One region of the Rhizobacter sp. P2_H2 genome, then DNA from elsewhere that is predicted to be linked to it. Evidence: riboswitches for the same ligand, from Rfam matches in the RefSeq annotation. Region 1 holds a riboswitch; the other holds the start of a gene.

What was found. A riboswitch is a leader RNA that binds a small molecule or an ion and turns the genes downstream of it on or off. The one in region 1 is predicted to bind S-adenosylhomocysteine.
Region 2: linked by a shared signal. The riboswitch ahead of metH (methionine synthase) and the one ahead of ahcY (adenosylhomocysteinase) in region 1 are both predicted to bind S-adenosylhomocysteine.

The regions. Positions count from the first base shown of each region.
Region 1 covers NZ_JBFUFP010000023.1:12,339-19,376, forward strand. Annotated here, with positions in the region: gene AC1D15_RS03640 (TlyA family RNA methyltransferase) at 1-187, opposite strand, end outside; gene ahcY (adenosylhomocysteinase) at 275-1,702, opposite strand; S-adenosyl-L-homocysteine riboswitch at 1,778-1,862, opposite strand; gene AC1D15_RS03650 (HAD-IIB family hydrolase) at 1,957-2,766, shown strand; gene AC1D15_RS03655 (hypothetical protein) at 2,777-3,829, opposite strand; gene AC1D15_RS03660 (aldo/keto reductase) at 3,905-4,942, opposite strand; gene AC1D15_RS03665 (AraC family transcriptional regulator) at 5,147-6,073, shown strand; gene AC1D15_RS03670 (DinB family protein) at 6,082-6,582, opposite strand; gene AC1D15_RS03675 (transglutaminase-like domain-containing protein) at 6,900-7,038, opposite strand, start outside.
Region 2 covers NZ_JBFUFP010000071.1:2,371-9,408, reverse strand. Annotated here, with positions in the region: gene AC1D15_RS07140 (DUF1501 domain-containing protein) at 1-1,061, opposite strand, end outside; gene AC1D15_RS07135 (DUF1800 domain-containing protein) at 1,073-2,830, opposite strand; gene metH (methionine synthase) at 3,077-5,848, opposite strand; S-adenosyl-L-homocysteine riboswitch at 5,907-5,982, opposite strand; gene AC1D15_RS07125 (OmpA family protein) at 6,101-6,721, shown strand; gene AC1D15_RS07120 (homocysteine S-methyltransferase family protein) at 6,727-7,038, opposite strand, start outside.

The sequences.
Region 1 (7,038 bases):
CGAAGCGCAGCTCCGCGTCGTCGGTGATCTCGAGCTCGCAGCCTTCCGGTACGTCCTCACCTGCCTTCCTGGGAACGGCCCAGCCCTTGGGGCCGAGCCAGCGGACGGCGCCCCGCTCGATCAACCGCTGAGCGGCCGATCGGGTCGGAGCAAGGCCTTCTTGAACAAGCAATTGGTCGATGCGCATCGGATGATCAAGCAACGCCCCGGGATCCGGCTTTGCCGGGCCCAGGGGTGGCGCCCCTCGGGGGCAGGAGCGAAGCGACTGGGGGGCTCAATACCGGTAGGTGTCGGGCTTGTACGGGCCGTTCTTCGACACGCCGATGTACGCGGCCTGCTCGTCCGTCAGCTCGGTCAGCATCGCGCCGACCTTCTTCAGGTGCAGGCGGGCGACCTTCTCGTCGAGGTGCTTGGGCAGCACGTAGACCTGGCCGACCTGGTACTTCTCGGGCCGCGTGAACAGCTCGATCTGCGCGATCGTCTGGTTGGCGAAGCTCGAGCTCATCACGAAGCTCGGGTGGCCGGTGCCACAGCCGAGGTTCACGAGGCGGCCCTTGGCCAGCAGGATGATGCGCTTGCCGTCCGGGAAGATCACGTGGTCGACCTGCGGCTTGATCTCTTCCCATTCGTACTTCTCGATCGCCGCGATGTCGATCTCGTTGTCGAAGTGGCCGATGTTGCAGACGATCGCCTGGTCCTTCATCGCGAGCATGTGCTCGTGGCGGATCACGCCCTTGTTGCCGGTGGTCGTCACGAAGATGTCGGCCTTGTCGGCGGCGTACTCCATCGTCACGACCTTGTAGCCTTCCATCSCGGCCTGCAGCGCGTTGATCGGGTCGATCTCGGTCACCCACACCTGGGCGCTCAGCGCGCGCAGCGCCTGGGCCGAGCCCTTGCCCACGTCGCCATAGCCGGCCACGCAGGCCACCTTGCCGGCGATCATCACGTCGGTGGCGCGCTTGATGCCGTCGACCAGCGATTCGCGGCAGCCGTACAGGTTGTCGAACTTGCTCTTCGTGACCGAGTCGTTCACGTTGATCGCGCGGAACAGCAGCGTGCCCTTCGCGCTCATTTCCTTCAGGCGGTGCACACCGGTGGTGGTCTCTTCGGTCACGCCCTGGATCTGCGCGCTCTTGCGGGTGTACCAGGTCGGGTCCTGCGCGAGCTTGGCCTTGATGCTCGCGAACAGGCAGGTCTCTTCCTCGCTGCCGGGCTTGTCCAGCACGCTGATGTCCTTCTCGGCGCGCTGGCCCAGGTGCATCAGCAGCGTCGCATCGCCGCCGTCGTCGAGAATCATGTTCGGGCCTTCGCCGTCGGAACCCTTCGGGCCGAAGTCGAAGATGCGGTGCGTGTAATCCCAGTAGTCGGTCAGGTTCTCGCCCTTGTAGGCGAACACCGGGGTGCCCTTCTCGACCAGCGCGGCGGCGGCGTGGTCCTGCGTCGAGAAGATGTTGCACGAGGCCCAGCGCACCTGGGCGCCCAGCGCCTGCAGCGTCTCGACCAGCACGGCGGTCTGGATCGTCATGTGCAGCGAGCCGGTGACGCGCGCGCCCTTCAGCGGCTGCGCCTTCGCGAATTCCTCGCGGATGGCCATCAGGCCGGGCATCTCGGTCTCGGCGATGCGGATCTCCTTGCGGCCCCAGGCGGCAAGCGAGATGTCGGCGATGGCGTGGTCTTGGGAAGGCTTGAGAACAGCGTTCATGTCGGGCTCCATTGAAAGGGACCCGCACGCGCATCGCCGTTGGCAGTTCAGAGACTCACCCACGAGGGACGATCGTGCGGGTGAGCGCGGTTGCAATTGAATTCCCGAGCCTGGGGCGGCTGTCGTGGCGACAGGCGGCCTTGCAACGCTCCTCGGAAAGTGCAGGGATTGTAGTCGCCGGATCGGGCGGATTCCAGTGCGTTGCGTGCGTTGTGGCGTGCGGTATGCCCGCGGGTCGTGCAAGACTGCAGGGCATGTCTGACATCGCACCCCGCCCTCGCCCCCTTTCAGAACTGAGCCCCGAGCTGGCCCGCAGCGTGCGCGGCGTGCTGACCGACATCGACGACACGCTGACGCGCGACGGCGCGATCGAGCCCGAAGCGCTGGCGGCCTTGCAGGCGCTGCGCGACGCCGGGCTGCCGGTCATCGCGATCACCGGCCGGTCGATGGGCTGGAGCGAGCCGTTTGCGCGCGACTGGCCAATCGATGCGATCGTCGCGGAGAACGGCGCAGTCGCGCTATTCCGCAACGCGGCCGGCCACCTGCAGATCGAGTACGCGCAGGACGAGGCCACCCGCGCCCGCAACACGCTGCGGCTGCGGCGCACCGCGCAACGCGTGCTCGCCGAGGTGCCTGGCACGACGCTCGCGCAGGACAGCGCCGGCCGCGTCACCGACATCGCGATCGACCACAGCGAGTTCGCCCACCTCACGCAGCCGCAGATCGACGCGGTGCTGCAGGTGATGCGCAGCGAAGGCATGAACGCCACCGTCAGCTCGATCCACATCAACGGCTGGTACGGCGAGCACGACAAGCTGAGCGGCGCGCGCTGGATCGTGCAACGGCTGCTCGGGCGTTCGCTCGATGCCGAGACCCCCGCCTGGGCCTACGTCGGCGATTCGACGAACGACCAGGCGATGTTCGGGCACTTCCCGGTCAGCGTGGGGGTCGCGAACCTGATGCAGTTCGCCGATCGGCTGCACACCTGGCCGGCGTACCTGACGCGCAGCCCCCGAGGCGAAGGGTTCGCCGAGTTCGTTCAGGCGCTGCTGGCGCTGGGTTGAAACTGCGTCATCACGTCCTGGTTCCCGACATCAAGCCTCCCAACTTGAGCCCTTTGTCGTGGCCAAGGATCGCCGTGTGCTGCCCCAATTCGTACAGCCATGCGGCAGCAGGCTTGGAGCAATCGCCAAATTCACCAGCCGAGTGCAGCGCTCGGCACTGCTTGAACAGCGTCTTCGCGTGGTGAAAATCCGAGCTGGCCCAGGCCCATCCCTGGTAGCTGCGCATTGCCGCAACGGCGTGAGCAAGAACCTGGAAGGCCTCTTCACCGGAAAAAGCATGCTTCCGCATCAACCATGCACAGAGTCGAAACTGCTTCACCGGCCCGAATTCCGGGTCCTTGCCCTCCACGGCGTCACGCAGGAATTGAACAAGCTCACCCGAAGTGGCACTTTTATAGCCCTTGATCTTGAAGATGACGTCCTTCTGGAACAGTGGCGTGCGATTCTTGAGACGAAAGCCACTTGAGTCGCCCCGCAGTTCGATTTCTGTCTTGTAGGTTGGAATAGCCCCGCAATCGGCCGCGAAAACGGTGCGAGGTTCCGATTGCAGTGTGAGGGCGGCGCTTTCGAGCGGCACGCGCAGCCTGTCGAGTTCACTGCACAAGGCCTTGTCGTCGCCGAGGCGCTTCTTTGCGGACTTGCACCACCTGGCCAACTTGTCCAGAAAGCCGCGGTGCTCTGCCTCGACAGTGAAGCCCATCTCCAGGGCCAAGAACACATTCTCAACGTGCGTTGCCACATCATCGTCGCTCGTGATCAGTGCAGTGGCATTCTCGATGAACATCTCAAGGTTCTGGTGACTGGCACGGCTGCCGAAAGGGCCTCCTCGACGCAGAATCTCATCCACAGCACCGTGCTTCAGTGACTCGTTCATCTGAGTTCGATCGGCCTCCTCGCTGGCGGTCCCATCAAGCGAAAACCCGAGGGAGTCCTCCACCGACGAGTTCGAGTGGCGGGCCTTTTCTCGGTTCCTCTCGACATCCCCACGAACCTTCGGCCCATCCGAGCCATTGCGCCTCCGAGAGAAGGGATTGAAGCGCGACTTCTTGACTGACTCGAGCATGGCTACATCCTGACGAACTGGTTCTGCTTGGTAACCACCTCGCCTCGAACGTTCCTCCTCGACGCCCCTGACGGATCACCCCAGCCGCGCCGCCCGCTGCCCCGCCTGCCGCGCCAGCATCCACCCCGGGTACTCCGCCGGCAGCGCGCTGACCTGGTCCAGCGCCGCCAGTTCATCGGCGTTCAACTTCAAGGCCGTCGCCGCGATGTTGTCGTCCAGCTGCTCGACCCGCTTGGCGCCGATGATCACCGTGCTCACCGCCGGCTGGTGCAGCACCCAGGCCAGCGCGACCCGCGCCACCGACACCCCATGCGCCTCGGCGATGCCGCGCATCACGTCGATGCAGTCGTCGGCACGCGCCCGATTCACCGGCGGGAAATCGAAGGTGGTGCGCCGGCTGCCATGCTCGGCACCCTGGCCGTCGCGCCCGTACTTGCCGCTCAGCAGGCCGCCGGCCAGCGGGCTCCACACCATCAGCCCGACCTGCTCGCTGCGCAGCATCGGCACGATCTCGCGCTCCAGGTCGCGCCCGGCGATCGTGTAGTAGGCCTGCAGCGATTCGAAGCGCGCCTTGCCGTCGCGCTCCGCAATGCCCAGCGCCTTCGCGATCTGCCACGCCGCCCAGTTCGACACGCCGACATAGCGCACATGCCCCTGCTGCACCAGCGTGTCCATCGCGTGCACCGCCTCGTCGATCGGCGTCGACGGGTCGAAGCCGTGGATCTGGTACAGGTCGATGTGCTCCAGCTGCAGGCGCTTCAGGCTCGCCTTCACGCCGTCCATGATGTGGAAGCGCGACATGCCCGAGGAATTGACGCCCTTGGCGCCGGTCTCGCCGAACACCTTGGTGGCGATGACCACCTTGTCGCGCGGCACCTTCAGGTTGCGCAGCGCCTGCCCGGTGATCTGCTCCGACAGGCCTTCGGAATAGACGTCGGCGGTGTCGATGAAGTTGATGCCGGCATCGAGCGCGCGGCCCACCAGCGCATCGGCCTCGTCCTGCTGCAGCTTGCCGATCTGGCTCCAGATGCCGCCCGAGCCGCCGAAGGTCATCGTGCCCAGGCACAGTTCCGAGACGAACAGGCCGGTGCGGCCGAGTTTGCGATGTTGCATGTCCAGCTCCTTGTGACGTTGCCCCGGGAGGCGGGGCCAGGGCGGCAGTGTCCAGCCGCCGGCCGCCGCCGCGCCAGCACGTTCCTGCAGAGTTCTTGCCCATTTCTCCAGACCGCTCGGCGCCGTGGTGCAGGTGCGCGTGGACAGCGCTAAGCTGCGACGCACCCGATCCTCCACGCCCCCTCACGCACACGCGACGCCGCCATGGACGACCCCCTCGAACTCGACGACGCCCGCCGCTCGCTGGTCGGCATGCTGAACCGCGCGACCGCCGGCACGGAAGGCGTCGTGCAGACGCCGGTGCCCGGCCTCATCGTCTACCGCATCGCGAACCCGGGCGGGCCGAAGCACCACGTCTACGAACCGGCGCTGGCGCTGATCGCCCAGGGCTCCAAGCAGGTGATGGTCGGCGACGAGATCCACACCTACGACGCACTGCACTACCTGGTGACTTCGGTCGACCTGCCGGTGGTCGGCCAGGTGCGCGTCGCGAGCGACACGCTGCCCTACCTGGGCCTGCGGCTGTCGCTGGACGTCGCCGAGATCGGCGAGCTGATCCGCGACGAACGCCTGCCCGCCGCCGCGCACGCCGGGCCGGCGCGCGGCATCTACGTGAACCGCATCGGGCTGCCGGTGCTCGAGCCGGTGCTGCGGCTCTTGAATCTGCTCGATGCGCCGGCCGACATCGCGATCGTCGCGCCGCTGGTCAAGCGCGAGATCCTGTACCGGTTGCTGATGAACGGCGAAGGTGCGCGGCTGCGCCAGCTCGCGCTGCAGGACAGCCACACGCAGCGCATCGCGAAGGCGATCGCGCGGCTGCGCACGAACTTCGCGCACGCGCTGCGCATCGACGAGATCGCGCGCGAGGTGCACATGAGCGTGTCGTCGTTCCACCACCACTTCAAGGCGGTCACCGCGATGAGCCCGCTGCAGTTCCAGAAGCAGCTGCGCCTGCAGGAGGCGCGCCGGCTGCTGCTCACGGGCGGCATCGATGCGTCGAGCGCGGCGCACCAGGTCGGCTACGAGAGCGCCTCGCAGTTCGCGCGCGAGTACGGGCGGATGTTCGGTGCGCCGCCGGCGCGCGACCGGCGGCGCTGGCTGGCCGAGAACGAAGTCGGCGAACCCGTCTGACGGCGGGTTCAGCCCGCCCTTCGCGCCGGCTCGCTCGTGTGCAGGAACTTGGTGTACAGATCGCGCGGCGGCGCGACGGAGATCGACTTGAGGACCTGCCCGACGTTGCCGCGGTGGTAGCCGCCGTGCGTGATGACGTGCAGCAGCATCTCCTCGCGGGACATGCGCCCGGCATCGCCATCGGTGAAGGTGAAGCCCAGGGTCTCGGACAACGCCGCCTCGGACAGCCCCGACGCGTAGGCGACATACCACGCGTCCGTCGCCGCCACATCGGCCTGCAGTTGCGCCAGCGACGGCGTGTCCTTGGTGTTCGTGGCGTCGAACGGCCTGGCCTCGCCGCCGAGATGCGCACGGAAGATCCGGTCCACCACGTAGATGTGGTTCAGCGTCCGCAGGCACAGGTGGAGCGCATCGGCCTGCTCCGCGGGAAGGGTCCGCAGCAGTGCGAACAACTCCGCGTTGGCCCAGGCCTTGTAGGCGAACAGCGATTTCATCGAGGAGATGGACATGACGCAGCCTGTCAGGTGAAGAGGCAGAGGGGCCCCGGCCTCGTCATCGTACAGAACCCTGCGCGTGGCCCCCGTGATGGGTGCCGGGTGCCGTCGGGTCGAACCGCCGGAAGCCCAGTCCGCTGGCGGCAAGCCGCTCCTTCTGCTGCACGGCCTGAACGATCCGCAGGAACGAGGCCTCCGCGGACAAGCCTGCCGGTCTCGTGGCAGGGGCGCATGCAAGGGTGCAGCGGTCGGTGGTCAGCGAAGTCATCCGGCGCTCCGTTCAACGGCAACAGGCCGCTTGGTAACGCCTCGCTGCGCACGGTTCCACACGCTCACGCAGACGGATCACCCGGGGTCCGGGCATCCGCACCCGTGGCTGTCACCGGCGCGACATCCGGCCGCATCGCCGTCATCGTCGCCGGCCCGAAGATCGTCGCGAAGGCCACGTCCTTGGCATCGCGCCCCATCGCG
Region 2 (7,038 bases), on a different contig from region 1:
TGCGTGTCGAAGCCGCCGATGCTGACGAAGAACACCTGCCGCTTGGTGCCCAGCGCGGTGCGCGCGCCGATGATGCGCGCCACCGTCTGCAGCTGCTGCGCGAGGCCGTTGTTGGCGTTGGCGCGCTGCGCCGGGTTGTAGTACTGCGTCGGCGCGGTGACGGTCGATGCGGTGAAGGCCGACTGGAACGCGGCCTGCGCGTCCATCGAGCGGCGCACGATCACCTGGTGTTCCTTGCCCAGCAGGTTCTGGTTGTCGGCGGTGATGATCGACTTGAAGGCCGTCGTCGCCGCGGCCGAGCCGAACAGCGAGCCGGTCAGCCCGCCGATCGCCGTCGCGCCGTTGTTGGTCACCTGGTACTGGAACACCGAGTTGCCGGCCATGTAGACCGCATTGCCCTGCACCGAGATGTTGGTGAAGGTCGAGCTGGTGTTGCTGCCGGCCAGCAGGTCGCCGAAGCGCCCGCCCCAGCCGACGCGCGCGCCTTCCGGGCCGAGCGCCTGCCACATCGACTGCTGGTCGTTGTGCGAGAACAGCTTGGCCGGGCGCGCCTTCGTGCCCTTCTGGTACTCCGCCTTGGTCAGCGGCGTCACCAGCGGGCCGGCGTTGGCGATGATGCCCAGGCGGCCCTGGTCGAACAAGGCCTTGGTCTCGGTCATGCTCGGGTGCAGCGCGAACTTGCGCGACGCGTTCTCCGGGTTCGCGAGGTTCTTCGACGCGATCGACAGCACGCCGCCGAGTGCGGCCGGCGAGGCCGCCGCGGCCGTGGCATCCACCGCGGTGCCGACCGGCTTCAGCGCGATCGGGTCGGGTGCGGTCGCGCGCAGCGTGCTGTAGGTCTGCCACGAGGCGTCGTCCCACGGCAGCACCATGTTGGCGGAGTCGTTGCCGCCGTACATGAACAGGCAGACGATGGCCTTGTAGTCGCTGGCGGTCTGCGCGACGGCCGCGCCCATCGTGGCCATGTTCAAGGCAAAGGGCAGGCCGGCCGAACCGACGGAGCCCGACAGGATGGTCGCGCGGCGCAGGAATTCGCGGCGGGAGGCTTGGTTGGAAGACATGTCGCGGTTCCTCACTTCTGGGTCAGGTAGTCAGACGAGGCCATCGTCAGGAATACCGCGATGGCCACGCGATCGCGCGTGGCGGCGTCGATGTCGGTCTGGTTGATGACCTTGCCCGCGGTGTCCTTGCGCACCGGCGGGATCATCCGGCCGTTGACGGCCGACAGCAGCTGCGTGCGCAGCGCGGCCGGCATCTGCCCCGACATCATCAGCAGGTTCAGGCGGTCCAGCAGCAGCTCCGGCTTGTCGGCCAGCGCCTGCTCGGCCGAGAAGTCGAGCTGCACGTCGCGCCCGGTGTTGATCGCGATCCAGCCGCGCAGGTAGTTCAGGTAGCCGGCCACCGACACCTCGTTGGCCAGCTGCAGCTCCGGCGCGACCAGGTCGGCCGCCTCGATGCTGGTGTTCGGCGGCGTGTAGCCCGGGCGGTAGAAGTTGAACACCGTCGGCGAGCGCATCGGGGTCTGGCCCAGCCGGCCGGCCGGGTCGTCGGTGTTGTCGATGCCCTGGAACTTGCCGGTGGTCGACTTCGCGTGGAAGGTGCGCAGCAGGTGGGCCAGCCGCATCACCGGCTCGCGCAGCTTGCCGTAGTCGTTGCGCGCCGTGTCGGCGCTGCGCGCCTCGGGGTCGAGCAGCACCGCGCGGAACACCGCGCCCAGGTCGCCGCGCACGCCGCTGCCGTTGTTGTTGAACGCCGCCGCCACGCGCTCGACGTAGGCCGGGCTCGGGTTGCTGGTCACCATGCGCTGGATGATCTGGCGGCCGAGGAAGGGGCCGACGTTCGGGTGGTTGAACAGCGTGTCCAGCACGACCTTGATGTCGCCCTCGACATCCGGCTTGTCGGTCGCGGCAATGGTTTTGCCGAGGAACTTCTTCTCGGTGGCCGAGTGGAAATCGGTGTTGCTCGCGTACTTGTTGTAGCCCTGCATCGGCTTCCAGTCGCGGTCGGCGTTGACGTCGCCGCCGAAGAAGCGGGTGCGCGTGCGGTCGGCGGTGTTGGGGCCGGCGTACCAGCTCAGGCCGGTGAACACCTTGGCGAGGCCGGCGATGTCGTCGTGCGTGTAGGTCTCGGGGTTGCCGCTCTTCACGGTGCCGTCGGGGTTCAGCTGGTACAGGCCGATCGAGAACAGCTGCATGATCTCGCGTGCATAGTTCTCGTCCGGCACGCGGCCGGTCTTCGCGTCTTCCTTCTGGTTGCGCAGGCTGGTCAGGTAGGCGCCCATCATCGGGTGCATCGTGATCGCCTCGAGCAGGTCGCGGTAGTTGCCGAACGCATGCTGGCCCAGCACGTCGTAGTAGTCGGCCACGCCGCGCGGCAGGTTGCTCAGCGTCGAATCGACGAACGACACCACGAAGATCTGCGACAGCACGTAGGCCGCGCGCTGGCGCAGCTGGTCGTCGCCGGTGATCGCCTGCGTCCAGTACGACTCCATGAAGTTGCTGGAGGTGACGTTGGTGCCGGCCGCTGCCGCGGCATTCATCGCCGCGGTCATGTAGTCGCGGTGCCGCTTCTGCGGCTTGGCCATCTGCTGCTCGAGCCAGCGCCGGTAGCCGACCTGTGCGAGCTGGTCGATGTCGGCCGCGGTCGGGCCGTAGGTGGCCTGGGTCAGGAAGCGGGCCGCGGCCTCCTTGGTCGGCGGCGGGCCGGCGTCGGCGGCGCTGTCTTCGTCGTTCTTGTTGCCGCCGCACGCGGCCAGCAGGCTGATCAACAGCGCACCGGCCCACAGGCGGGATGTCTTGCGGATGGCGAATGTCGATGGAAGCGATGTCACTTCAGTCCCCCTCGGTGCGGTGCGTACGACCTGATACGGGTCGATTGCGTGCAGGAGACATACCAGCGACATCGTCGGACACCGCCTACAGGGTGTCGGCTGGAAAAGCGCCCATCCTTGACAGATGGGCCGGGCTATCTGGCGTCGAGGTCTGTGCCGAGATGACGTGAACGGTCGGCGATGCGTTCGGATGCTTCGGATGTAACGCGGAGCAACAGCCGTTGCCGCGGCGTCGTCATCCCTCCGTCACAACAGCGCCGACAGCGAACGCTTGACCAGCGACGCATCCTGGCCGCTGCGCGCGGCCCAATCCTGCAGCTGGTCGTCGCCGATCTTGCCGACGTTGAAGTACGTCGCCTCGGGGTGCGCGAGGTAGAAGCCGCTGACGCTGGCGGCCGGTGTCATCGCGAGGCTCTCGGTGAGCGCCATGCCGATGTCGGCGCACTGCAGCACGCGGAACATCTCGGCCTTCACGGTGTGGTCCGGGCACGCGGGGTAGCCGGGCGCGGGGCGGATGCCGCGGTACTTCTCGGCGATCAGCTCGTCGTTGCGCAGCGCTTCATCGGCCGCATAGCCCCAGAACTCGGTGCGCACGCGCTGGTGCATGCGCTCGGCGAAGGCCTCGGCCAGGCGGTCGGCCAGGGCCTTGAACATGATCGCGCTGTAGTCGTCGAGGTCGTCGAGGAACTGCTTCTCCTTCTTCTCGGTGCCGATGCCGGAGGTCACCGCGAACAGGCCGATGTGGTCAGCCACGCCCGAGCCCTTCGGCGCGATGAAGTCGGCGAGGCAGCGGTTGGGGCGGCGCTTCTTTTGCCCGTTCTCGTCGATCACCGGCCGCTCTGTCTGCATGCGCAGCCCGTGCCACGTCATCAGCACCTCGCTGCGCGTCTCGTCGGTGTAGATCTCGATGTCGTCGTCGTTGACGGTGTTGGCCGGGTACAGCCCGATCACGCCGTTGGCCGTCAGCCAGCGGCCTTCGATCAGGCGCTTCAGCATGCGCTGGCCGTCGCTCAGCACGCGGCGCGCCGATTCGCCGACGACGTCGTCGGTGAGGATCGCGGGGTAGGGCCCGGCCAGGTCCCAGGTCTGGAAGAACGGGGCCCAGTCGATGCACTGCGCGATCTCGGCCAGGTCCTGGTTGCGGAACACGCGGCGGCCGGTGAACTTCGGTGCCGTCGGTGCGTAGCCGGCCCAGTCGATCGGCGTCTTGTTGGCACGCGCCTGCGCCAGCGTCACCAGCGGCGTGGCCTTCTTGTTCGCATGCTGCTCGCGCACGCGCAGGTAGTCGGCATTCAGCTCGGCGATGTAGGCGGCGGCCTTGTCGTCGCTCAGCAGGTCGCTGCAGACGCTGACCGAGCGGCTCGCGTCGGGCACGTAGACCACCGGCCCGTCGTAGTGCGGCGAGATCTTCACGGCCGTGTGCACGCGGCTGGTGGTGGCGCCGCCGATCAGCAGCGGGATCTTCTTGATGCGGAAGTGCTCGTCGCGCTGCATCTCGGCAGCGACGTACTGCATCTCCTCGAGGCTCGGCGTGATCAGGCCGGACAGCCCGATGATGTCGGCGCCCTCGACCTTGGCGCGCGCGAGGATGTCCTGGCAGGGCACCATCACGCCCATGTTGACGACCTCGAAGTTGTTGCACTGGAGCACGACGGTGACGATGTTCTTGCCGATGTCGTGCACGTCGCCCTTCACGGTGGCGATCACGATCTTGCCCTTGGCCTTCGCCTCGCCGCCGGCCTCGACCAGCAGCCGCTTCTCTTCCTCGATGTAGGGCAGCAGGTGGGCCACCGCCTGCTTCATCACGCGCGCGCTCTTGACCACCTGCGGCAGGAACATCTTGCCCTGGCCGAACAGGTCGCCGACGACGTTCATGCCGTCCATCAGCGGGCCTTCGATCACGTGCAGCGGGCGGCCGCCGCCGGCCTTGATCTGCTGGTACACCTCTTCGGTGTCTTCGGTGATGAAGTCGTTGATGCCGTGCACCAGCGCATGGCTCAGGCGCTCGCGCACCGGCTTGGCACGCCAGGCGAGCTTGGCGCTGTCGTCCTTGGCGGCGCCCTTGGCGGTCTCGGCGATCTCGATGAGCCGCTCACCGGCGTCGGGGCGGCGATTCAGCACCACGTCTTCGACGCGCTCGCGAAGCGTCGGCTCGAGGTCGTCGTACACGCCGACCATGCCGGCGTTGACGATGCCCATGTCCATGCCGGCCTGGATCGCGTGGTACAGGAACACGGTGTGGATGGCTTCCCGCACCGGCTCGTTGCCGCGGAAGCTGAAGCTCACGTTCGAGACGCCGCCCGACACCTTGGCGCCGGGCAGGTTCTGCTTGATCCAGCGCGTCGCGTTGATGAAGTCGACCGCGTAGTTGTCGTGCTCCTCGATGCCGGTCGCGATCGCGAAGATGTTCGGGTCGAAGATGATGTCTTCCGGCGGGAAGCCGACCTCGTCGACCAGCATCCGGTAGGCGCGCTCGCAGATCTCGACCTTGCGCTCGAAGGTGTCGGCCTGGCCCTTCTCGTCGAAGGCCATCACCACGGCCGCGGCGCCGTAGCGGCGCACCAGCTTCGCCTGGTGGATGAAGGGCTCGACGCCCTCCTTCATCGAGATCGAGTTGACGATGCCCTTGCCCTGGATGCACTTCAGGCCGGCCTCGATGACCTCCCACTTCGAGCTGTCGATCATGATCGGCACGCGCGCGATCTCGGGCTCGCTGGCGATCAGGTTCAGGAAGCGCACCATCGCCGCCTTGCTGTCGAGCATCGCCTCGTCCATGTTGATGTCGATCACCTGGGCGCCGTTCTCGACCTGCTGGCGCGCCACGCTGAGCGCCTGCTCGAATTCGCCGTTCAGGATCATCCGCGCGAAGGCCTTCGAGCCGGTGACGTTGGTGCGCTCGCCGATGTTGACGAACAGGCTGCCTTGCCCGATGAGCACCGGTTCCAGCCCGGACAGCTTCATCGGCGGAACGGGACGGGCGGTAGACGTCGGCGACGACAGAGAGGCGGAGGCGGTCATGGCGGGTCGGCTGGCACCGCCCCGGAGCTCACCCGGGGCGCATGCGGATTCATCATGCGAGGGGTGAGCGTGGTTGCAAGCTTCCAAGCCTGGCGGCAGCCCGATGGGCCGCCGTCGCAACGCTCCTTGGAGAGGCGCATTTTATGCGGCCAGGCCCCGTGAGCGGCTTGGTTACAACTCGGCAAGCCCCTGATGCGGTCGTGGTGCACGGAGCGTGTCCAATCCGGGATCCACGACTGGACTGCTTCTGCCGTGAACAACAACACACGATTCCTCGCTCTCTCCGTCGCGGTTGCCGCGCTGCTGGTTGCCTGCGGCGCGCCGCAGGTCAAGCCGCTGCCGGCGCCGGCGCCCTCGGTGCCCGGCTCCGCGCCGGGCCCGGTCTATGGCCAGGCGGCCTCCGGCGCGGCGCGCAGCTGGTCGCCGCAGATGGAGGCGGTCGAGCGGCAACTGGCCTCCAGCCTGAACGGCACGCCGATGGCGCTGGCGCGCACGACCGACGAGCGACTGTGGCTCWCGCTGCCGGGCGATGTCGCGTTCGAGCCGAACCGCTCGGCGCTGAAGCCGGTCGCCACCGGGCTGCTGGACAAGGTGGCAGCGGTGCTGCGCAGCCAGCCGCAGCTGGAGCTGCGCATCGTCGGCCACACCGACAGCAAGGGCTCGGCGGCCGGCAACGATGCGCTGTCGCTGGACCGTGCGGCGAGTGCGCGCGACTGGCTGGTGGCGCGCGGCCTGTCGCCAGTGAAGATCGGCGTGGCCGGTCGCGGCTCGCGCGACCCGGTCGGCAGCAACGACGACGAGGCCGGCCGCGCGGCGAACCGGCGCGTCGAGATCCTGATCGGCGAACGGGCGGTGCGCTCAGGCAGCAAGTAGCCGGGCTACGCGGCCAGCAATCCTGAGAACAACGGATCGTGCCGCGAGCGCGGCCGGTACGCGCCGACCCGCTTCGCGATCTCGGCGATGTGCGCCGGCGTCGTGCCGCAGCACCCTCCGGCGATGTTCAGGAAGCCGGCGCGCGCGAACTCCTCGACCAGGCTGCCGGTGATCTCCGGCGTCTCGTCGAAGCCGGTGTCGCTCATCGGGTTCGGCAGGCCCGCATTCGGGTAGCAGCTGATGAAGGTGTCGCCGGCCACCTTGGCCAGCTCCTCGATGTACGGCCGCATCAGCGTCGCGCCGAGTGCGCAGTTCAG